Regions from separate parts of the Arthrobacter sp. S2(2024) genome, predicted to be linked through region 4. Evidence: riboswitches for the same ligand, from Rfam matches in the RefSeq annotation. Region 4 holds a riboswitch; each other region holds the start of a gene.
The links. Region 4 has a riboswitch for S-adenosylmethionine ahead of VLA65_RS18105 (DUF1737 domain-containing protein). Riboswitches for the same ligand answer to the same signal wherever they lie in the genome.
Positions count from the first base shown of each region.

Region 1: linked by a shared signal. The riboswitch ahead of VLA65_RS02155 (hypothetical protein) and the one ahead of VLA65_RS18105 (DUF1737 domain-containing protein) in region 4 are both predicted to bind S-adenosylmethionine.
Region 2: linked by a shared signal. The riboswitch ahead of VLA65_RS04635 (aminotransferase class V-fold PLP-dependent enzyme) and the one ahead of VLA65_RS18105 (DUF1737 domain-containing protein) in region 4 are both predicted to bind S-adenosylmethionine.
Region 3: linked by a shared signal. The riboswitch ahead of metX (homoserine O-acetyltransferase MetX) and the one ahead of VLA65_RS18105 (DUF1737 domain-containing protein) in region 4 are both predicted to bind S-adenosylmethionine.

Region 1 covers NZ_JAYKZI010000001.1:473,925-479,850, reverse strand. Annotated here, with positions in the region: gene VLA65_RS02175 (polysaccharide deacetylase family protein) at 1-501, shown strand, start outside; gene VLA65_RS02170 (matrixin family metalloprotease) at 604-1,524, opposite strand; gene VLA65_RS02165 (VIT1/CCC1 transporter family protein) at 1,572-2,756, opposite strand; gene VLA65_RS02160 (hypothetical protein) at 3,024-3,212, shown strand; gene VLA65_RS02155 (hypothetical protein) at 3,237-3,557, opposite strand; SAM riboswitch class IV at 3,572-3,691, opposite strand; gene VLA65_RS02150 (sodium:solute symporter) at 3,773-5,305, opposite strand; gene VLA65_RS02145 (helix-turn-helix domain-containing protein) at 5,609-5,926, shown strand, end outside.
Region 2 covers NZ_JAYKZI010000002.1:204,684-210,609, forward strand. Annotated here, with positions in the region: gene rsgA (ribosome small subunit-dependent GTPase A) at 1-725, shown strand, start outside; gene hisN (histidinol-phosphatase) at 785-1,597, shown strand; SAM riboswitch class IV at 1,758-1,870, shown strand; gene VLA65_RS04635 (aminotransferase class V-fold PLP-dependent enzyme) at 1,906-3,318, shown strand; gene VLA65_RS04640 (class I SAM-dependent methyltransferase) at 3,370-4,146, shown strand; gene VLA65_RS04645 (metal-dependent transcriptional regulator) at 4,176-4,889, shown strand; gene VLA65_RS04650 (MFS transporter) at 4,916-5,926, opposite strand, start outside.
Region 3 covers NZ_JAYKZI010000001.1:16,141-22,066, forward strand. Annotated here, with positions in the region: gene VLA65_RS00075 (alpha/beta hydrolase) at 1-628, opposite strand, end outside; gene VLA65_RS00080 (SGNH/GDSL hydrolase family protein) at 698-1,540, shown strand; gene VLA65_RS00085 (hypothetical protein) at 1,606-1,998, shown strand; gene metX (homoserine O-acetyltransferase MetX) at 2,000-3,121, opposite strand; SAM riboswitch class IV at 3,135-3,250, opposite strand; gene VLA65_RS00095 (S8 family peptidase) at 3,466-5,823, shown strand; gene VLA65_RS00100 (bifunctional o-acetylhomoserine/o-acetylserine sulfhydrylase) at 5,884-5,926, opposite strand, start outside.
Region 4 covers NZ_JAYKZI010000012.1:46,743-52,668, reverse strand. Annotated here, with positions in the region: gene VLA65_RS18125 (endonuclease domain-containing protein) at 1-326, opposite strand, end outside; gene VLA65_RS18120 (glutamate--cysteine ligase 2) at 550-1,818, shown strand; gene VLA65_RS18115 (O-succinylhomoserine sulfhydrylase) at 1,815-3,023, opposite strand; gene VLA65_RS18110 (rhodanese-like domain-containing protein) at 3,024-3,434, opposite strand; gene VLA65_RS18105 (DUF1737 domain-containing protein) at 3,431-3,688, opposite strand; SAM riboswitch class IV at 3,699-3,811, opposite strand; gene VLA65_RS18100 (hypothetical protein) at 3,883-4,242, opposite strand; gene VLA65_RS18095 (Lrp/AsnC family transcriptional regulator) at 4,298-4,729, shown strand; gene VLA65_RS18090 (ornithine cyclodeaminase) at 4,889-5,920, shown strand.

The sequences.
Region 1 (5,926 bases), on a different contig from region 4:
CCGGCGCTGCTCGCGGACCGTGGCTTCCTCTACGATTCAAGCCTGCTCGACGGCGATGCCCCCTACCGCATGGCGGTTGCCTCGGATTCGGGTGATTCGCGGGACATCGTGGAGATCCCGGTGGATTGGGCCTTGGACGATTGGGAACAATACGCGTTCTATCCGGGAGTGACAGGCAGCGGGGTCATCGAGAGTCCGGCCAAGGTGTTGGAGATGTGGACCCTCGAAGCCGAAGCCCACCACACCCAAGGCAGCTGTTTCGTCTTGACCAACCACCCTTTCATCTCCGGCCGTCCGTCCAAGGCGGTTGCCTTGGAGCAGCTGATCGGACGAGTCAAGGCCATGGACGGGATGTGGGTGACCACCTTGGAACGGATCGCCGAGCACACCAAGGCCACGGTGAACGAGATCCACAGCCACGCCCGGATCGAGGTCCCGTCCTACCCGGGCGCAGGAGCCAGCTTCACGTCCGCCCGCGTCCTACTACCCGCCCCCAACTAAGCCCGTCCCCACCCAACTGACTCGCAGTTGTTGTCGTTATCAGGGCCCAAAACGACACCTAATGCGAGCTAGTTGGGTGGGCCGGGCTAAGGGTGGGCCGGGCTACAGGTCGGTGCGGCACAGAGCGGTGTGGAGTTTGTAGAGTCCATTCAGGTCTCCGGCCGCCAAACCATCAGGGGCGCCGATCTCCGGGTACATGAGCTGGATCGGATCGTCTACGTGGTCAAGGCCAACCACGTGGCCAAGTTCGTGTTGGATCACTGCGGAGACGTAATGGGCGCCGCCGGAGACGCCCAGCAGTTCCGTGATTTGCGGGGCGTCCAAGTCCAGGCTTCCCGAGACGTAGCTCTTGGGTCCGGTGCCGAAGCTGTACATGGTGCTGCCGCCGGTTCCGATGACGGATCCTGTCAATGCGGGAGCCGCCTCGGGAGTGGTCCAGGAAATCAGCAGCGGGGCCCAACGGTCTCCGTAGAGCGCGGGCTGGTACGGCTTGCGCTTCTCGGAGGGGGTTTCCTTGCTGGTGCCGTCGTCAACGAATGTGAGGCCCGTAGCAGCGGCAATCTTTGCAATGGCGTCGGCGATGAGCCCCTCGGATCCGGCCGGGGCGAGAGCCGCGTTGACCACGTAGTGCAGTGGCCGGCACGGAGAGTAGCCCACGGGGGTGCCGTCGGCATTGGTGGCCAGGAACTTGAAGGAGTTGCTGGCCACCGCAGGCTTGGCGGGGGAGCCAAGCGGGTGGCCGGCTTCTTCCAGGCCAGGCGGCGGTGTATCCGGCGCGCGGGCCGCCTTTGGCTGACCCTGTCCGGGAGCCCCGCCCGGCCCGGAGCTGCTTGCCGTGGCGTGGGCGGACGGGGCCAGGTTCGGAAGCAAGCCGGTGATTCCAGGGTCGCCCCGGAGGAATCCACTGACCAACACGGCTACGGCAGCGACCACCGCCACCAGCATCAAATTTCGGAACAGCGCGAGCGCGGTGCTGGGGCGCTTGGGCGGCGGGCCGCCGTCGTACCCGTAGTTTGAATGCAAGTCTTCCCCCAAATCCCTGTACCGGGCACCCCAGCGGGCCGGCGGTACTAACCGATGACAGCGCCGAAGACGAAGCCCAGCCCATACGTGGCCGCGGCCGCGCCGAGACCGATGGCGAGCTGCCGGAGGCCGCGGGTCAGCGGCGAGGTTCCGGACAACAAGCCGACGACGGCGCCGGTCGACAGAAGCGCGATGCCCACCAGCGTACCGGCCACAGCAAGCGCCGCGAAGCCGGTCATGCCGAAGATGAACGGCAGGATGGGCACAATGGCGCCCGAAGCGAAGAAGCAGAAGCTCGAGATCGCGGCGCCCCAAGCGGAGCCCACGGCCTCGTGCTCATTGACGGTTTCTTCCACTTCGGGGTGCAGGGAGAGGCTGGGATCGCAATCGCAGCTGTAGACGCCCATGCGTTCAGCGGCCCGGTGTTCGGCGGCTTCGCGGGACATGCCCCGGGCCAGATACACGAGGACCAGCTCGTTGTGCTCGATGTCCAGGGCCGGGGCTGCGGTCAGCGTGGCCTGGGTAGGGCGGGTGGCCTTGAGGAGCTCGAGCTGCGAGCGGACAGAGACATATTCGCCGGCACCCATGGACAGCGCGCCTGCCAGCAGGCCGGCGATGCCGCTGAACAGGACCACAGTGGCGGGGACGCCGGTGGCCGCCATGCCCATCACGAGTGAAAGGTTGCTGACAAGGCCGTCGTTGGCGCCGAATACGGCCGCGCGGAAAGTGCCGGACAACCTGTTGCGGCCGCGCGTCGCCAGGCCGCGGACTACTTCCTCGTGGATCTGTTCGTCAGCCGCCATGGCGCGGGTCGCTGCTGGATCCTTCGCGTAAGGCGAGCGGCCTTCAGCCCTTTGGGCGAGGGCCAGCACGAACACTGATCCAAAGTTCCGGGCGAGGAAGCCGAGCATTTGGCTTCGGATCGAGGCCGCCTTCGGCATGCCGGCATGTTCCCCGAGGAGCTTGAGCCAGTGTGCCTCGTGGCGGCCCTCGGCCTCTGCGAGTGCCAACAGGATTTCGCGTTCCTCGCCGTCGCGGCGCTGCGCCAGTTGGCGGTACACGGCGGCCTCGGCCCGCTCGTCCGCCAAGTACTGACGCCAGCGCTTGATGTCCGACGACGGGGGAGTCTTGGGGGCCGCTTCGTCTTGCGATGGACTGCTTTGGTCCGAGGGATTGTCGGGATGCGTGTTGTCTGGATCTGTCGGGTTCTGTGGATCTGCGTGCGGGTGCACCGGGACTCCTGGGTTGCTGGGGCGGGCTTCATCGCCTCATTGCGGCTCCACTCTATCGCCAATTTCCGCGGTTTTTCGGCTGGCAATCCTCACTGGACGTTTTAGGCGCGCCTCAAAAACGGGAGGCTCCCGGGAGGCCTTGACCGCGGCTGGGGGCAGTGCTGGGATGGATGGACAGGGTCCACGAATTGGCGGGGTAGCGTGGTGACCGGCTGCCTCATGTGCCTGTGCGATGGGCTCAGCGGCACGTCGAACGGAGGTTGCACCATGGACAGCACCGAAACCCACGCCCGCCACCCCGACCGTCCCACGGTCGAGGCCGATCCCGCCTACGACTACAGCGAAGACCTTGAGGTGGACGAGGACTGGGAGGAACAATCCGAGGTCCTCGACGACGACGAACGGGTGGTTCCGCTCGACGCAGAGGAACACCGCGAGGACGAAGAGTTCGAATAGCCCCGGGCTCGCTAAACCCCGGAGCTAAAACGCGCTCAGGATGAAGTGCCTCTGCACGCCTGCCCGGTGCCCGGTTGCCGCCACCGTCAGGGTGAGTTTCCGTGTGGCGGGGAACCAGCGGGCGGGCTGGACCGCTTTTGAAAGGGCTTGGGTGATGAGCCGCGGCTCATGGTGCCAATAGCGTTCCAGGTTTCCGTCCACGACGAACGTGACGGAGCCTTGGGAGAGGTCGACGCCGGGAATCACCCGGACGAATTCGTCCACCCGGCGGGGGCGGGGCGACAAGAGGGTGCTGGGCTGGGTGGTGCGGTCGGCTATGGCGGTGGCGCCGTTTTCGAAAGGCATGGCCTTCTCCTGTGGAGTTGCTCTTGCCCGTTCGGTTGTCTCTGGTCCGAGCCGGGCCGCTTCTTCATCCGAACCACCCGTGAACATGGGGTTGGCGTGTGGCAAGTCGGAGCTTGGCGCCGCATCTCTTGAAGCTCTTCCTACTGTACATGCGACGGCGGCGCCGCACCCCGGAAAAAGGTGCGGCGCCGCCGTCGTACTTGACTCAGTGAAACTTAGTGGCTGGCCACCGGGTGGGCCTCCAACGGGAGTTCCTCGGTGACTCCTCCGGCGACGCGACGGTCCCATGCTTCGCGGACCTGGGGCTCCGTGGGAGGCGTCAGCAGCGAGACCACAACGTACACCAGCAACGAGGCTCCGAGGCCCCAATAGATGGGATCGTTGGCGTAGACGCCGTCTTCGCTGGGGATGATTCCCGTGGCATAGGCGATCAGCAGGGCCAGGGTCAGTACGGACCCCACGGCCATGGACCAGGCCGCGGCAATACCGGTGCCCCGCTTCCAGACCAGGCCACCCAGGATGGCAACCAGCAGGCCGCCCACCAGGATGTCGTAGGCGATGGTCAGGGCGACCACGACGTCTTGCGCCGCCATGGATATCAACACGGCCACGATGCCCAGTCCGAGGACCCAGTAGCGGTTGGCCTTGACGTCGTGCTCGGGGTTCTCGGTGTCGTCGGTGTTGATGGTCTTGCCGAACCAGCTGGCCACGAACGGGACCACGTCGGCGCGGGCAACGGTGGCCGCGGCGATGAGGGCTCCGGAAGCCGTGGACATCATGGCCGCGACTGCTGCGGCCATCACGAGGCCGCCGATGCCGATCGGCAGGATGTGCGTGGCAACCTCGGCGTAGACGACGTCCTTGCCGAGGGCCTTCACGTCGATGTTGGGCAGTGCCACGCGGGCGGCAAGGCCGATCAATGCGCCGGCGACGCCGTACAGGACGCAGTAGATACCCGCGGTGGCACCGCCCCAACGGGCCACCTTGGGAGTCTTGGCGGTGAAGACGCGCTGCCAGATGTCCTGGCCGATCAGCAGGCCCAGGGTGTAGACCACGAAGTACGTGATGATGGTTTGTGCCCCGATGCCGTCCAACTGGAAGAAGCTGGCGTCAACGCGGGCACGGATGCCATCGAAGCCGCCTGCGGCGTTCAGGACGAACGGGAGCATGAGGAAGAAGATGCCCACGGTCTTGATGATGAACTGCACCTGGTCGGCGAGGGTGATGGACCACATGCCGCCGATCGTTGAGTAGACCAGGACGATTGCGCCGCCGACGGCGATGGCGAGCCAGCGCTCCCAGCCGAAGAGGACAACGAAGATGGTGGCGTAGGCGCCCGTGGACGTGGCGCACAACATCAGGGTGTAGGCGAGCATGACGATGCCGGAAGTCTGTGTGGCGCGCTGTCCGTAACGCAGGCTCAGCATCTGGGAGACCGTGTAGATCTTCAGCCGCTGGATGGTGCCGGCGAAAAGCAGGCTCAGGAGGAGCACGCCCGAACCGATCGCGACAACCAGCCACATGCCGGAGACGCCGAACTTGTAGCCGAGGCCGACGCCGCCAACCGTCGATGCGCCGCCGAGGACGACTGCGGCCATGGTGCCGGTGTAGAGCATCGGACCGAGGCGGCGTCCTGCCACGAGGAAGTCGCTGTTGTTCTTGGTGCGCGACTTGCCCCACCAGCCGAAGGCCAGCATGGCGAGCAAATACACCACCACGATCGCAATATTGATGAACGAAGAGTCCACGGTTGGCTCCTGAAAGTGATGCGCAGAGCCCTTGGGGATTCCGACGCCGGTCCGCTGGGTTTCGTTGCGGGTTGCGGAAGGTCTCTGCGCTGGTGATTGGGGAGAGTAGTCTGTGATGTATGCCTCACAAACAACACTTGTTGCCTATGAGGTTACGTAGTGATGCGAGTAACAGTCAAGGTGCTGTCTCGCCCAGCGGACTCATCGGCGCTCCTCCAGCTTGCCAAAGGCCCTGCCGCGCGGGCGATCCGGCTACTATTGCTGCAATGACAGGGCCGCAGAAACGGCCTGAAAGGTTCGTGAATGAAGGCTCTCCCCGTTGAACCGAGCAATGTCCCCGTTGCCATCGGTTCCAGAATCCGTGCCGCCCGCCAATCGCAGCGGCTCACCATCGAGCAGGTTGCCGACGCCACCGGCCTGACCAAAGGGTTCCTGAGCCGGGTGGAACGTGACCTGACATCGCCGTCGGTCGCTTCCCTTGTGACGCTTTGCCAAGTTCTTTCAGTCTCCATCGGCGATCTTTTCGCCGCACCTGAGACGCACCTGACGCGGCGCGACGATGGGCCGCGGATTTCGCTTGGCGGCCAGGGAATCGTGGAGCGGCTCCTGACCGCCCGGTCG
Region 2 (5,926 bases), on a different contig from region 4:
TGGTTGCGGCAGCCAATCCGGAACCACGCACCGGATTCATCGACCGCGCCTTGGTGGCAGCGTACGACGCCGGAATCGAGCCGCTGCTGCTCGTCACCAAAGCAGATGTCAAGGATCCGACGGAACTACTCGCCAACTATGTGAGCCTCGGTTTCCCGATCATCATCAGCCGGACGGCCGACGCCGGCGCCTCCGGAATCGACGCCCGCTCCGACGACGGCCTGTCCGCCCGCCTCGACAGTGACGCCGTCGGCCAGTTGCGGGACTACCTCGACGGCAAGGTCACCGTCCTCCTGGGCCATTCCGGCGTCGGGAAGTCCACTATGGTGAACGCCCTCACCGGGGCCGAGCGCGCCACAGGCGGGGTCAACGCCGTGACGGGGCGCGGACGCCACACCTCGTCCTCTGCCCTCGCACTGAAGCTCAGCGACGCCCCTGGCGGAAGCTGGATCATCGATACGCCCGGCATCCGTTCTTTCGGCCTCGCCCACGTGAACCCGGACCGCATCCTGCACGCCTTCCCGGACCTGGAACCGGGGACGGAAAGGTGCGAGCGGGGTTGCAAGCACGATGCCTCCGCCGTTCGATGCGGGCTGGATTCCTGGGTCGCCGAAGGCCACGCGGGCGAGGCCGGCCCCGCCCGCCTCGCATCGCTCCGCAGGCTCCTTGGTGCGGACCCGCGCATGGAAGCCCAAGAGGCCAAGGAACTGGGTACGGTCAACTAACTCAGCGCATGCCGTCCTACCTCCCCGGCTCACCGGCGAATAGACGGTAGTTTGGAACCATGACCCAACCCGATTCGAGCTACAACGACGACCTGCGGCTGGCCCATGTGCTGGCCGATTCCGTCGATTCCCTGACAATGGAGCGGTTCAAGGCGCTGGACCTCCAGGTGGAGACCAAACCCGACCTGAGCCCAGTCACCGATGCCGACAAAGCCGCCGAGGAAGCAATCCGTGGGCAGCTCTCCCGCTCCCGGCCCCGCGACGCCGTCCTCGGCGAAGAATTCGGCAGCACGGGCCACGGCTCGAGGCGTTGGATCATCGATCCCATCGATGGGACCAAGAACTTCGTGCGCGGCGTACCCGTCTGGGCTACGCTCATCGCCCTCGTGGACGAGGGCGAAGTAGTAGTGGGGCTCGTGAGCGCTCCGGCGCTCGGCAAGCGTTGGTGGGCGGCCAAGGGCTCCGGCGCCTACATGGGCCGGTCGCTGGCCGCCGCCACCCGGTTGAAAGTTTCCAACGTGTCCCGGCTCGAAGACGCCTCGCTTTCCTACTCCGAGCTTTCCGAGTGGAAGCAGCACGGGAAGCTGGACAACTTCCTGGGCCTCGAGAACGATGTCTGGCGCAGCCGTGCGTACGGCGATTTCTGGTCCTACTGCCTCGTTGCCGAGGGTGCCGTGGACATCGCGGCCGAACCCGAACTCCAGGTCTACGACATGGCCGCCCTAGTGCCGATCGTGACCGAGGCAGGCGGACGCTTCACATCCCTGGATGGCGCGGACGGCCCCTTCGGGGGAAACGCCGTCGCCACTAACTCGATCCTGCACTCCGAGGTCCTCAAGAGGCTCAACCCCGAACTCGACGACCTTCTGTAGCCCCTCCTGTTCACTGAATAAACGACGGCGGACGTCCCCTTTTGGGGGCGTCCGCTGCTTTTTCTTCGGCTGAAGGCACATTTTTCGGGCGGTGTAACAATCCGCTTAACAATCGCGGTCACATTGGAACCCGCCTCGCCGGTGTCCTACTCTCTTTACAGGTCACGAGTGCCAGCGCGAAACCCCGGTTTGCTGGCCGGCAACCCTCCATCGCGGCGGGGTGCCCCGGGTGACGACCCGGCCGGTCCGGAACGGATGCGGCAAGCGCGGACCCCCTGCACGCAGGGGTCCCTCTTGAGTGAGGTCCCATGAGCACAGCCACAATTACTTCCACGGCTCTTTCGCAGCACCACGAAACCGCACAGCAGCTGCCTCGGGCATCCCGCCCGCTGGCCGCGGTCACCGGCGCGGAGTTGCAGGCACCCCTGATCCAGGGCGGCCACATCCGCTACGCCAACCTTGACTACGGCGCATCCGCACCTGCCCTGACGGTTGTTTCCGCGTACCTCAACGAGATCCTGCCGTACTACGCGAGTGTGCACCGCGGCGCAGGCTACGCCTCCCAAATCAGCACCTCCGTCTACGAAAACGCCCGCAACATCGTCCGTGACTTTGTTGGCGGACGGCCGGACGATTCCGTCATTTTCACGCGCAACACCACCGATTCCCTCAATCTCCTGGCCGGCTGCTTGCCGGTCACAGACGGCAAGCACACCGACGAAGTCCTTTACCTGGACATCGAGCACCACGCAAACCTGCTGCCGTGGCAAGGCGTCCCCCACCGAAGCATTGTTGCCGCGGAAACCTTGTCGGAGACCGTAGCCAATGTCCGCACAGCCCTCTCCCATGGTGGCGTCAGCCTCCTGGCTGTCACCGGCGCGTCGAATGTGACCGGCGAAATCCTGCCCATCAAGGAACTAGCTGCCTTGGCCCACGAATTCGGGGCGCGGATTGTGGTGGACGCGGCGCAACTTGCCCCGCATCGCCGCATCAACATCGCCGCCGCGGATGTCGACTACTTGGTTTTCTCGGGGCACAAGCTTTATGCACCGTTCGGCGCGGGTGTCCTGGTGGGCCGTCCCGACTGGCTCGACGCCGGCACGCCGCATCTGGCAGGAGGCGGCGCCGTCCGGGAGGCGCGCCTCGATTCCGTCAGCTGGGCCACGGGACCGGCCAGGCACGAAGGCGGCTCGCCGAACGTTCTCGGTGCGGCCACCCTCGCCCGGGCCACACAAGTCATCGCCAGCCTCGACCACGACGAATGGCACGCCCACGAGGCCGCCATCCGCTCACACCTGGTCGAAGGCCTCAAGGAAATCGACGGCGTGACCGTGCACCAGATCTTCAGCGACACGGATCCCGAGGACACCATCGGCGTCGTGAACTTCTCGCTCCAGGGCTACGACGCCGGACTTGTGGCGGCCTATCTCGCGGCCGAGCACGGCATTGGCCTGCGCGACGGGCGCTTCTGCGCCCACCCGCTGCTCAAGCGCCTCGGCCTTCCCTCCGGATCCCTCCGGGCCAGTTTCGGCGTAGGGTCGCGTTTGGAAGACGCCACCCGGCTCATCGCGGGCATCCAGGCGCTCAAGAGCAATGGCCTCGGTTGGGACTACGTGGTGGACGCCGGCCGTTGGGTGCCCGCGAACGATCACCGCAGCTACCCGGAATGGGCTCCCAACACTCCCGGGACCGCGGGCGCAGCTCCGTGCAGCACCGACTGATTGCGGTAGATTCGTAGGGTATTTTTTCCTGTCCTACGAAGGAGTTTCCGCGTGGCCCCGCGACCCAAAGGCACGTCAGCCGGCCCCAAGCTCTATGAGGAACGGCGCCTTGAACTCGGTCAGAGTTTCCAGGACGGCGGAGAGCACTATGACCGTGTCCGGCCCGGATACCCCGCGGATTCAGCTGACTGGCTGCTGCCGGAAGGCGCGCGGGACGCGGCAGACATCGGCGCGGGCACCGGAAAGTTCACATCGCTCCTCGTCGAGCGCGGGCTGGCGGTGTCCGCAGTGGACCCCTCCACGGACATGCTCACGCAACTGCGCAAAACGTATCCACAAGTGATCGCCCTGGAGGGTACGGCCGAGGCAACTGGACTGGCGGACTCAGCATTCGACGTCGTCAGCGTTGCGCAGGCCTGGCACTGGTGCGATCCCCTCGCCGCCAGCACCGAGATCGCCCGGATCCTTCGGCCCCAGGGTGTGATCGGCTTGATCTGGAACCAGCTGGACACGTCGGTGCCCTGGGTCCATCGTTTGTCTCGCATCATGCATGCCGGCGATGTCCACAAACCGGACTTCCGGCCTGTGGTGGGCCGGGAGTTCGCCGGCCTCGAAAGCCATGTGACGCGTTGGGAGGATCCCGTGACTCCGGCGGACATCCTCGAACTCGTGAAGTCGCGCAGTTACTACCTGAGGGCGAATGAGACCACCCGGGCCAAGGTGACGCGCAATCTCGAGTGGTACCTTTTCGAGCATCTGGGCCATGCCGAGGGCGAGGTCATCCCCTTGCCCTATCTCACGCAGAGCTGGCGGGCGCGGAAAGCCTGATGCGGCCGGTTCACGATAGGCTTGGAACCGTGAAGACCAGTGCGCCCTCCTCCTCGATCGAGGACTACGTCAAGGTCATCTACTCCTTCACGGAGTGGCAGGACAAACCCATCACGTCCTCACAGCTCGCGCAACGGCTCGGCGTCGCCAATTCCTCCGTCTCGGAGATGGTCCGCAAGCTCAAGGACCAAGGCCTGGTGGACCACCAGCCCTACAGCGCCATTTCCTTGACCCCCCGGGGAATGCAGCTTGCCCTGGGCATGGTCCGCCGCCACCGCCTGATCGAGACCTACCTCGTGAGGGAGTTGGGCTACAGCTGGGACGAAGTCCATGACGAGGCCGAGATGCTCGAACACGCCGTTTCGGACACCTTCATCGATCGCATGGCCACCAAGCTGGGCAACCCCGGACGCGATCCCCATGGGGACCCCATCCCTGCCGCGGACGGTTCGGTGAGCCTGCCGCATGCGCACCGCATGATCGAGCTCGACGACGGCCATTCCGGCAAGATCACGCGGATCAGCGACGAAAACCCGGAGTTGCTGCGGTACTTGTCCGCAGAGGAAATCGACCTCGACGCCACCATCCAGGTGATTGGCCGCAAGCCGTTCGGTGGTGCCCTGGTGGTCCGGATCGGAAAGGGTCCGGGCAGCCGCGACTATGATCTCGCGGATGAGGTCGCCTCGGCGCTCTGGGTGGCCACCGACGTCGAACACGACGGCTGCGTCCTCGCGGAACACTAACGAAGCCCTGTTGTGGAAGGCGCTGTTCAGGCGCGCTGGGCAGCCGTCCCGCCGTCGTCGGGCGCTTGACCTTCGGGAGAGTCCACTACAGCAGCGCCCAGCACCGGGTTCCGGATCCCGACGGCGGATGCCACCGCCCCGAGGAAGAACAGCACGGCCGTGACCACGACGGCGTTCATGAGGCCTTGGCGGCTGAAGACCGGGCCGATGATGAGCCCGGCAAACGCGATGCAGATCAGGCCTGCGATACGGGCAACAGCGTTGTTCACTGCGGAACCGATCCCTGCCTCTTCCGTGGGTACCGCGCCGAGGATGGCCGCGGTGAGGGGCGCCACCAAGGTGCTCAGGCCGATCCCGAAGACGATCTGCCCGGGCAGCACTTGCGTCCAGTAGTTCAAGGGCTCCTGGACGGCCAAGGTCATGAGGAAACCGATTCCGCAAATGAATGGTCCGGCCGTCATGAACCACCGCGGACCGTATTTGCCGGCCAGCCCGCCGAAGAATGAGGCCGTGAGCATCAGGAGGACCGTCGCGGGGAGCAACGCGATGCCCGCCGTGGTGGCCTTCATCCCTCCCACCTGCTGCAAGTAGATGCCCACGGCGAAGAAGCCCAATGACAGGGCGCCGTAAATGGCGAGCGTGGCAATGTTTCCCCAGCCGAAATTTCGGATGCCGAAGAGCCTCAGGGGCAGCATCGGTTCAGGGGTCCTGGCCTCGTGGACCAGGAAGAGGACCAGGCCGACGGCTCCGAGGGCGAGCGGCATCCAGACCACCATGTTGCCCCAGCCCATGCGCCCTTGTTCGATGAAGGCGTAGACAGGGCCACCGAGTCCCACCATGGCAAGGAACGCGCCGAGGTAGTCGATCTTCTTGCTCGTGTCCGTGGCGGCATCGGACTTCCGCAGCCCGGCGAGGATCGGCCAGACGGCGACGGCCGGAATCACATTGATGAAGAAGATGACGCGCCAGGACAGCAGATCGACCGATGCGCCGCCGATCAGCGGCGCGACGATGGCGGCCGCGCTGGTCCAACCGGA
Region 3 (5,926 bases), on a different contig from region 4:
CCAGGAATTCGCCAACGTGGCCGATTTCCTGCTGGTTGATGCCGTGCCACATGCCTGTGTAGAGCACCTTGGTCAGATCCGTGTGCTTTCGGACCCAGTCCATGGTGTATTCGATCTTGTCCGGGGTGATAACAGGATCCTGCTGGTCCCGTCCCCAGAAGAGCGGCACGGAACCGTCCAGTTCGGCGTCGCGGAATGCGGGGTCCGCATCGGCGTCGACGGCGAAGCCTGAAAGCCCGACGACGGCGGCAAAGTCCGCCGGGCGCTGCCGCAACAGCGAGGTGGCCATGGCCATGCCCATGGAAAAGCCGAGAAGCGTCACCGAGCTGTGGTTGGACTTGAAGGAGTCCAACCAGGAAAACACGTACTCCGCGGCGTCCTTGACGGCGTCGAGGGAATAGTCGATGGACGCCGTGAGCGGGAACCACGTGAAGCCCGGGCCCGTCGCGATCGGCGCACGGAGCGAAGCGACGACGAAGTCCTGGGGCAACAAGCCTGCAAGGCTGAAGAGGTCCTGCTCGTTGGACCCGTAACCGTGCAACAGGACCAGCAATGGCTTCCCAGCCCGCTCCTCCTCTTCGTGGGACCACAAAACGACCGGGGCAGGAAAGGCGGAAGCTTGACTCATGGGACTATTCTTGCAGTTACCCATGAGTAACAAGCTACGGGCGCGTGGCGTTGCAGCAAGAGGCAGGATATGGACGTGAGTGACATTGATCCCACGGTGGGACCAAAGCCGGACGAACGGATTCATCCATGGACCCGCTACGTGGCATTGGGTGATTCCTTTACCGAAGGGATCGGCGACCCCGAGCCCAACAACCCCGGGGGACATCGTGGCTGGGCCGACCGCGTAGCCGAGGAACTGAGCCGGGGGCACCGGGATTTCGCCTACGCCAACCTGGCCATCCGCGGGCGGTTGCTCCAGCAGATCCTCGACGAACAACTTGGCCCGTGCATGGACCTCAAGCCGGACCTCGTGAGCATCTCCGCAGGCGGCAACGACCTCATCCGTCCCGGCGGCGATCCCGACGCCTTGGCCGAGAAACTCGATGCCGCAGTGCAGACCCTGAGTTCCGACGGCGCCACCGTGGTTCTCTTCAACGGTCCGGACACCGCGTCATCGGTCCTCGGCCGGATCCGCGGCAAAGTGGCCATCTACAACGAAAACCTCCGCACGGTGGCCGCCCGCCACGATGCCGTGATCGCCGATATGTGGTCCCTGCGGCAACTCTCCAACTCCCAGATGTGGGACGAAGACCGCCTGCACTTCTCGCCGCTCGGCCATCACACCGTCGCGGCGATGGTCCTCGATTCGCTCAACGTGCCGCACAACCTCGAGCCGCTGTTCCCCAAGCCACTCCCCCAGCGGAGTTGGCGCGAGGCCCGCTCGGGCGACCTCGTATGGGCACGGGAGTATTTTGTCCCGTGGGTCATCCGTCGGATCCGGCACCGCTCCTCCGGCGACGGCATCCTGCCGAAACGCCCGACGCCGGGACCCGTCTTCGGTCCTGCCGACACCATCCTGCCCCGGAGCTGAACCGGACCCCTGTGGGTCACAGGAAGCGGGGCTAAGCTGGTGAAAGACTAGGGAGGCCCTCCACCGTGAACAATGTGATCTTCTGGATCATCGTCTGCTCCTGGCTGATTCCCATGGGGATCCGCATGTACAACCGATCGCGCCAGCGCAGGCTCCGGGACTTCCCTCCGCAGGATTACCCCGGGCAGCCCTATCCTCCACAGCACTACCCCGTCGGATACCCGGAGCAACCCCCGGTCATCTTCCCGGCTGAGCCGCAACCCCCGGTGGGAATGCCCGCACCTCAGGCCGCTCCGCCGTCGTCGGCTACTCCGCAAGCGAACAGCGCGCCCCAGCCGGACAGCGCGCCGCAAGGCTACCGGGCACGGAAACTGGCCGAACTCGACCAGGAGTACAGCGACGGGAAAATTGCCATGGAGGACTACATGAAGCTCCGCCAGGAGATCATGAACGGCTGATTCAGCCGAAGAACGCCTCCCGCAGCTGGGGGCCGAGCTGGCCGATCTCGGTGAGGAAACCGTCGTGCCCGATGGGCGCCTCGATCACATGAACGGGGACTTCTCCGGGCAAGGCCTTGGCCAGCTCGTGCGATTGTTCCGGGAAATAGAGCCGGTCCGAGTCCACCGAGGCAACGAAGAACTTCGCCGTGGCCACGGACAACGCGTCCTCCAACGAGCCCCGGCCGCGAGTGATGTCGTGGCTCATGAGCGCCTCGGTGATGGCGATGTAGCTGTTGGCGTCGAAGCGCTGGACCAGCTTGCGTCCCTGGTGGTCGAGGTAGCTCTCCACCTGGTAGCGGCCACGGTCCCCTAAGGCCGCAGCCTGTAGGGGTGCCTCGCCGCCTTGGGCGTTCCTGCCGAAGCGGAAGTCCAGTTCATCCGCCGAACGGTAGGTGATGTGGGCGATCCGCCGAGCGAGGGCCAGCCCCGCCTCGGGCGCTGCCTGGCCATAGTAGTCGCCGCCCTTGAAGTCGGCGTCCTGCCGGATGGCGAGCGTCTGGGCCTGCGCGAACGCAATCTGTTCGGCAGTGCTGTACGCCCCGATCGAAATCACGGCACATCGCTTGACGCGGTCCGGATAGCTGATGGCCCATTCCAGTGCGCGGGCACCGCCCATGGACCCGCCCACCACGGTGTGCCAGCTGTGGATCCCCAAGGCGTCGGCCAGCCGGGCTTCGGCTACAGTGCTGTCCCGCAGGGTGACGAGCGGGAAGCGGGAGCCCCACGGCTTGCCGTCGGGAGCGCTCGACGACGGCCCGGTGCTGCCGTAGCAGCCTCCCACGATGTTGACGGAGACCACGAAGTAGCGGTCCGTGTCGATGGTGGCGCCGGGACCAACGAGTTGCTCCCACCAGCCTTCTTCGTCGCTCTCGCCACGGGCCACATGGGTGCTGCCGGTCAGTGCATGCTCCACGAGGACGGCGTTGGAAGCGTCGGCGTTGAGCCGGCCCCAGGTCTCGTACGCAAGGACGACCTCAGGGAGGAAACCCCCGGCCTCCAGTTCGAGCCCTCCTACGGAAACATACTTGAGGGTTCCGTCCTGGGTACCTGAAAGGGGTATGGCTGTTGCAGCAATTGTCATTCGTCGACACCTCACATCGCGCTTGCCCGCCGCCAACACAGCGAAGGGCCAGGTCTTCACCCGGGGCACCCCGCCGCGAAAGGAGGGTTGCCGGCCAGCAAGCCGGGGCTGTCGCTGGCACTCATGACCTATGGGAAGAGTCTAGGAAAACCGGACCCCTTCTGACGAAGATTATGACAGCTTTGTGACACTTGGCCGCGTTTTGTTCACGAAGCCGGGGTTGTGGATGTCTGAAATTGAAGAGACGGGTGATGCCTGTGTGACTGGAGATAGAATTGGGCGCAGCAGTCTGCATCCTTCGGATGTCTCCGCCGCCACTGTGCGTCACAGGAAGATTGAAGCTCGTGAAAAAGCCATCCGGCGTCGTTCCAATAGCCCTGTTCTTGCTGGTATCAGGTTTCACCGTGGGAGTGCCGCTGCCGGCGCACGCCGACACGACTCCGGCAGCAGGCGAAGACAGATACGTGGTCCACTACGCCGAAGGCACCGACGTTGACGGGAAGACCGCGGAGCTGCGCTCGCAGGGAGTCTCGGTGGACAAGACGTTCACGCATGCCGTGAAGGCCGCGGTCGTCACGGCGACGCCAGCGAAGGCCGCTGCGTTGGCGAAGTCGAGCCACGTGGCATCGGTCGAGCGGGACACCCCGGTACGGATTTCGGACACCCAAGCGCCGGCACCCTGGAACCTCGACCGGACCGATCAGCGCACCCTCCCTTTGTCCGGGAGCTACACCCCGCCTTCGAGCGGCGCCGGGGTTCAGGTCTACATTGTGGACAACGGGGTGCTTGGCACCCATGTGGACTTCGGCGGTCGGGTGACCGCGGGGTGGAGTGCCTTCTCGGGGCAGCCCGCCAATGCCCCCTGCACCGATCCGGCAATGCCCGACGCCGGCCACGGGACGCACGTAGCAGGCATCACGGCCGGCAGCACCTACGGCATGGCCAAGTCGGCAACCATCGTGCCGGTGCGGGTCCTTGGTTGCGACGGTACGGGATACTCCTCCGACGTCATAGCCGGCCTCGATTGGATGGTCCAGCAGCACCAGCCCGGCCAACCCGCCGTCGCCAACCTCAGCCTCTCCGGACCTGCGAACCAGAGCCTGGACGACGCTGTCCAGGGCGCGATCAATAGCGGCATTACCGTCACCTTGGCGGCCGGCAATTCCAGCACGGACGCGTGCACGCTGTCCCCCAGCCGCGTGGCTGCCGCGATCACGGTGGCCGCGAGCGACAGCTTCGACCGGCAGGCATCGTTCTCCAACTACGGTCCCTGCGTCGACCTGTACGCACCAGGAGTCCAGATCACCTCGGATTGGCAGACGTCAAATACCGCAACGGCTGTCCTGAATGGAACCTCGATGGCCTCTCCGCATGCGGCAGGAGCGGCCGCGATGCTCCTCGCCATGCATCCCTCGTGGAGCCCCGCGCAGGTCTCGGCAACGTTGACCGTCGGCGCAACAGCCGGAATAGTCCAGTCGACCGGAAACTGCATGCCTAACCGGCTGCTGTACGTCAGCCCGTCGCTCTTTTCGCCGTCGCAAGACCCGTTGGGCGGATTTGCGGCTACAACCCCCTGCAGGCAGCTTGACACGCGGGACGGGACCGGTGGCGTCAACGGGCCGGTCGCCCCCGGACAGACGATCAGCGTCAAGGTTGCGGGACGCGGCGGCCTCCCGGCGACCGGAGTTTCCGCTGTCGCAATGAACATCACGGTGGCCAACCCGACGTCGAACGGCTTCATCACCGCGTACGCCGGCGGAACAAATCGTCCGGCGACCTCGAACCTGAATTTTGCCCCAGGGCAGATCGTCCCGAATTTCGCGATCACGCCGGTGGGGTCCGATGGCACGATTTCCTTCACGAACAGCTCCAACGGCACGGTCCAGCTCATCGCCGACATCACCGGTTACTCCCTCACGCCTGGCGCGTCGCCCGCTCCCGGGACGTTCTCCGCCCAGGCCCCGTTCCGGCAGTTGGATACCCGTGACGGCACCGGTGGCGTCGGCGGACCCGTTGCCCCCGGACAGACCATCAACGTCAAAGTCACAGGCCGCGGCGGTATTCCCTCTTCCGGTGTTTCCGCCGTCGCGATGAACATCACGGTGGCCAATCCCTCGTCGTTCGGCTTCATCACCGCCTACGCTGGAGGGACTCCGCGACCGAACGCCTCGAACGTGAACTACGCGGCGGGACAGATCGTTCCGAATTTCGCCATTACGCCGGTCGCTCCCGACGGGACGATTTCATTCACGAACACCTCCGGCGGAACCGTCCAGATCATCGCCGATACCTCGGGCTATTACCTTGCGGGCACACCGTCAACCGCCGGGGCGTTTTCCGCGCAGGCCCCGTTCCGCCAATTGGATACCCGTAACGGCACCGGCGGGATCAACGGACCTGTTGCCCCCGGACAGACCATCAACGTCAAGGTCGCGGGACAGGGTGGCATTCCAGCGTCCGGTGTTTCCGCTGTCGCGATGAACATCACCGTGGCCAACCCGACGTCGTTCGGGTTCATCACCGCCTACGCCGGAGGAAGCCCGCAGCCGAGCACCTCGAACGTGAACTACGCGACGGGACAGATCATCCCGAACTTCGCCATTACGCCCGTTGCTCCGGACGGTACGATTTCCTTCACCAACAACTCCAACGGCACAGTGCAGCTCATAGCCGACACTTCCGGGTACTACATCGCGGGCTAACCGCGAGATGGGGCGCCCACCGGAGTGGGCGACCCATCACGGAACGAACCGGCGGCTGGCCTAGCTGCCCTTGGCCGCCCGGAATCCTGACTCGAGGTCCGCG
Region 4 (5,926 bases):
GCATTCTCCCGAGATAGGCGTAGGCCGCCATGCCGGACGAAGCCCCGGCCCCGGCAGTGCCGCGTAGCCAGGTGCACGCGCATGGGCTTGTCCTTGATCCACAGGCCGTAGCGTAAAGCTGCGCTCGCGCAGGTGACATGCCCGTTATTGAGGATCGCCGTGAGGTATTCCTGATCCGCTGACGGGAGGGCCCACACGCCTTTTCGTGGTTGGTGTGCCCCGGCGGAAGCCAACTTGCGGATGGCTGAGGGCGTATAGCCGCTGGCGCGCAGTAGGCCCACGCGCGCGACCCCACCCACCGTGGCAAGGAATTCCAAAGCATCCATGGATCCAGCTATCCATGGAATTGCGGCTGACGCCCCAGGGAATGTGCCGTATGTGGATGAGTTGGCGGACATTCTGCTGGATCACCCGGGGGTGGCTTATCGCTAATGCCCGGAAAATAGAGGCTGTCCCCCGGTCCTGTCGGAGTGATCCAGCAGAATCCCTCGGGCGGCCCGTAAAATCCCGGTCTGTCTCCGCAAGGCTGCCATGGCGCACAATTGATCCGTGCGCACTTTTGGTGTGGAAGAGGAGTTGCTGATCGTCGATCCCGTGACCGGCGAGCCGCTCGCGCTTGCCGACGCGCTCCTCTCGGCCCCCGCCCACGACGGCGCCGCCCACGATGACGCTGCCCACGCCGCCCAGGATGGCACCGAACCCGGACCCACCCTCGAGGAGATCGACGGTCCCGATACCGGCCTAAGCCACGAGCTCAAACTTGAGCAGATCGAAACCCAGACCCGCCCATGCCGCAGCTACGCCGAGCTCCTGCACCAGATCCGCAGGGGGCGCGGCCTCGCCAGCCATGCCGCTCGGCGCCACGGCGCTCGGATCGCCGCGTTGGCCACATCGCCCGTGGATGCCGCGTTGCACACCACTCCGGATCCCCGGTACGCCATCATGCTCGAACGGTTCGGTATCACGGCGCACGAACAGCTCACGTGCGGATTCCACGTGCACACATCGATCGAGTCCCCCGAGGAAGGCGTGATGGTCTTGGACCGCATCCGGGACAAGCTCGCGGTCTTCACGGCGATGAGCGCCAATTCTCCCTACTGGCGTGGCCTGGCCACGGGTTTTGAGAGCTACCGGACGCAGGCGTGGAACCGCTGGCCTTCGTCGGGGCCGTCAGCCATCTTCGGGTCCCTGGCTGCTTACCGACGGGTTGTCCGGAGGCTCATCGAAACGGGAGTGCTGCTGGACGAGGGGATGGTCTACTTCGACGCCAGGCTGTCCCGGCACGTTCCCACGGTGGAGGTCCGGGTGGCCGATGTCTGCCTCCGGGCCGAGGATGCGGCGCTCATCGCGGTGCTCGTCAGGGCACTCGTTGAGACTTCTGTTCGTGAATACCATGCCGGAATAGAGCCCGCTGCCGTGCCCACTGCGCTTTTGCGGATGGCGTCCTGGCAAGCAAGCAACTTCGGACTGCGTACCGAACTGCTGGACTTCGGAACCTTTCGCCCGGAGCCCGCCGCCGACGTCGTCTGGTCGTTGGTGGAATACTTGGAACCCGTGCTCGCCGAACAGGGTGAATTCGACTTGGTCCAAACCGGCGTGGCAGCCATCTTGAGCCGTGGCAACGGCGCCATCGAACAGCGTGGTGTTGCCGGGCGCTGGAGCGAGAGCAACGGGAGCGCGCCCGACGCCGCCGGGCTGGCCGCCGTCGTCGAGCACGCCGTCCAGATCACGATGCGCTCAGAGAGAGACGAGAGTGACACCAAGCCGCAACCCGTCCTCACCTGGGTGCGCCAGGACTGGCGCGAAGCGCCCGGCTAGACCTGCTTGAGGGCCCGCTCGAGGTCCCCGATGAGATCGTCCACATCCTCCAGCCCCACCGAAAGCCGCACGACGCCGTCGCTCAGGCCAATTGCCGCGCGGCCTTCCGGACCCATGGCACGGTGCGTGGTGGTAGCGGGATGGGTGATGAGGGACTTGGAGTCGCCGAGGTTGTTCGAGATGTCGATGACGGCGAGCCCGTCCAGCAGCGCGAAAGCGGCCTCCTTCGCCGATCGCCCCGCGGAGGGGAGCAGCTCGAAGGTGAGCACAGTTCCGCCGGCCTTCATTTGCTTTGCGGCGAGCTCGAACTGCGGGTGCGACTTCAGCAGCGGGTACTTGACCCAGCTGATGGCCGGCTGTTCCTCGAGCCATTCGGCGATCCGCAACGCAGACGCCGAGGAGTGGTTGACACGCAGCGCCATCGTCTCCAGGCCCTTGGTCAGGACCCAGGCGTTGAACGCGGAAAGCGACGGACCGGTGTGCCGCATGAGCTGCTTGACGGGACCGTCGATGAACTCCTTGGTGCCCAGGATCGCTCCGCCGAGGACCCGGCCCTGGCCGTCGATGTGCTTGGTGCCCGAGTAGACAATCACGTCTGCTCCGAGATCGCCGCAGCGCTGCAGGAGGGGAGTGGCGAAGACGTTGTCGACAACGACGGTGGCGCCGGCTGCGTGGGCCAGCTCGCTCACCGCGGCGATGTCCACGATTTCCTGCATGGGGTTCGACGGCGACTCGAAGAACACTGCCGTTGTCGGCTCGGACAGAGCGGCACGCCACTGGTCCAAGTCAGGCCCGTCGACGAAGACGGTCTCGACGCCCCAGCGCGGCAGGATCTCATTGAGGATGACGAAACAGGAGCCGAAGAGCGAGCGGGCGGCAACTACGCGGTCACCGGCAGCAAGCAACGCACCGAGGGCGGTGAAGACAGCGGACATGCCCGACGCCGTCGCGAAGCACGCTTCGGTGCCTTCGAGCAGGCGGAGGCGCTCCTGGAAGGTAGCTACGGAGGGGTTGCCGTAACGGGAGTAGACGAAGCGTTCGTCCTCGCCCGTAAATGCTCGCTCGGCGGCTGCGGCGGACTCGTAGACGAAGCCGGAGTTCAGGAAGACGGCCTCGGACGTTTCCTGGAAGTTGGTACGGTCAAGACCGCCGCGGACGGCCTGGGTGTCAGGGCTCCAGCTGGCGGCGTCAGGGTTGAAAGTCACTTAGATGTTCCCCAGGTTCGTCGGAAGTCCACGGTTTTTCCAGCCGTTCACGGTTCGCTCGCCGTAGCGGTCCGGCTCGCCCTCAAAGCCCTCGAGGACGTTGTAGGAGGTGTAGCCGGCCTGGGTGGCGGCAATCGCGGCGGCGATGGAGCGCTGTCCGGAGCGGCAGAGGAAAACCAGTTCGGTGCCGTCCGCCTCCGGGGCCTGCTGCGTCAACTCTTCGATGAAACGGGTGTTGGGGATGCCTCCGGCCAGGTTCCACTGGATGAACAGGGGATCGTTCTCGGTGGCTTTGGTGTCCGGGATCCCGATGTGTGCCCACTCGCCTTCGGTGCGGACGTCCACCAGGATGGCGCCCTGCTCGAGCTTGGCCCAGGCGTCGTGCGGGCTGAGGTCGCCTGCGTAGCTCATGCGTGGCCCTCGCCGTCGAACTCTTCATCAAGCTGATCCACCGCATTGGCAACGGCGGCATCCGCGCTCGCGATTGCCGCGGGCAGGACGATGGCCTGTGCCACGATTACGTCCGTGCCGTTGAAGGTCGCGGCCGGGCTGCCGTGCAACACGTATCCCTCCGCGAGGGCGGTGGAGATCCGCTCGCAGAATTCCTTGGTGTCAGGGCCCGTGATGAGACGGTACGAGAGTTTTTCTTCGGTGGGTTCAGGCATTGGTGCTCCTCAGTCACGCTTGCAGTTCGAAAGTGTCGATACGCCGAGTAGTCACCTGAGGCACCCCGCCGGAGAGAGGGTTGCCGACCAGCAAGTCAGGGCTTCGCGCTGGTGCTCATTACTCAAGAAGAAAAATAACATCCACGACGGCGGCCTGCATCACCGGCCGACGTCATGTTCCGTAACCGGGGGTCCTAGGACTCGGTTTCATTGGGCAGCGGTTCCAGGCTCGCCTGGATCCGGGGTGGAATGGCGTCGAACCGCGACGCTACTGCCGTAGGGGAGTGATGAAAAGTGGAACCTTGATGCTTCCGGATTTCCAGCAGTTCGTGGACGGATATCCCGGTGGCTGTGGCGAGTGCATGCAGCGAGAGGCTGTTGTGATGAGCCAAGGCAAAAACCACACCCGACAAGGCTTCGAAACCTTCTGTCTCGTAGATTTCCTTCACCAGGTTGGACATGCCATTTGCATCATCGATTGATCCCGCTGACGCACCAGTCGCCATGGCCGTCAGGGACCATGCAGCAGAGTCGGGGCTGATGTAGATGCTCATGTCGATACCCTACGGACTCAGGCCCGCTTGGGGAATGGGCGATACGTTTATCTTTATGGCAGCACTCACCGACCTTGACCGCCAGCTCCTCTCCGCTCTCCGGGAGGACGGCAGGGCCTCCGTGGCGAGCCTTGCGCGCAAGCTGGGCGTCGCCAGGGCCACCGTGAATAGCCGGCTTGAGCGTCTTGTCTCCTCGGGGACCATCGTTGGCTTCACCGCGAGGGTGCGCGACGAGGTGGATCCACTTGCGATCCGGGCCATTGCGCTCATTGCCGTGGAGGGAAGGTCGGCGGACAAGGTCATTCGCCAACTCCGCGGACTTCCCGAGATTTGGGCGCTACACACCACGAACGGCGGTTGGGATCTCGTGGCCGAGTTGCGCACGGAAAGCCTCAGCGACTTTGACCAGGTGTTGGGCAGGATCCGCGGGATCGAGGGGATCGTCAATAGCGAGACGAGCCTGCTGCTCAGTTCCGTCCTGCGATAGTCGCTTTTATGACGGACGCCTGCCGTTGATCATTGTGTGCATAAGCAGTCATCATTTTGTGCATGTTTTCAATGAAAAGTACGTACTTTGGCAATTGTGGATGCATATCGCCGCTCCGTAGCCTCGTAGCAACAGTGCTTATGAGGGAAAGGAGCGCACATGACGCGCTTTGTCGATGTCCGCAATATGGTTCGTTGGACGGCCGGACGGGGCCCGGAGACCATCATCTCGGAGATGATGCAGTACCTGGAAGACGACTTCCGGCGGTGGGAATCTTTTGACAAGACTCCGCGGGTGGCAAGTCACACGCCATTTGGCGTCATCGAGCTGATGCCCACCAGCGACCAGGAAACCTACGGCTTCAAGTATGTAAACGGACACCCCTCGAATCCCGCGCGCGGCTTCCAGACCGTGACAGCTTTCGGTGTCCTGTCCGACGTCCACAACGGCTACCCGACGTTCCTTGCGGAGATGACAGTGCTGACAGCGTTGCGGACGGCGGCCACGTCCGGCATGGTCGCTAAGAAGCTCGCGCGCCCCGATGCCCGGATCATGGCGATGATCGGAACCGGAACCCAATCGGAGTTTCAGGCGCTGGCCTTCCGGGCGGCCCTGGGTATAAACAGTGTGAGGATCTGGGACACGGACCCGGCAGCGATGGAGAAGTTCGTCCGGAACATGGCTCCCCTCGGCTTCGACATCACCATCGCAGACTCGGCGGCCCATGCAGTGGAGGGCGCCGACGTCGTCACCACATGCACGGCGGACAAGGCCAATGCCACGATCCTGACAGCAGACCAGGTTTCGCCCGGAGTCCACATCAACGCGATCGGAGGCGATTGCCCAGGGAAGACCGAACTCGACGCTGCCATCCTGGAACTCGGTGACGTCTTTGTGGAATACGATCCCCAGACGAGGATTGAAGGCGAGATCCAGCAAATGTCCGCCGATTTTCCCGTCACCGAATTCTGGCAGGTCCTGGGCGGGCACGCGCCGGGCCGGACCTCCAAGGACCAGATCACGATATTCGATTCCGTGGGCTTCGCGATCGAGGACTTTTCCGCCTTGAGGTATCTCCGCGACGCCGTCGAGGGTTCGGAATTCTTCGAGGAGATTGACCTCGTCGCTAACCCCGATGACCCCAAGGACCTCTTCGGCCTGGTGCGGGAACTGTCGCCGATCGGCTCCTGAGATGCC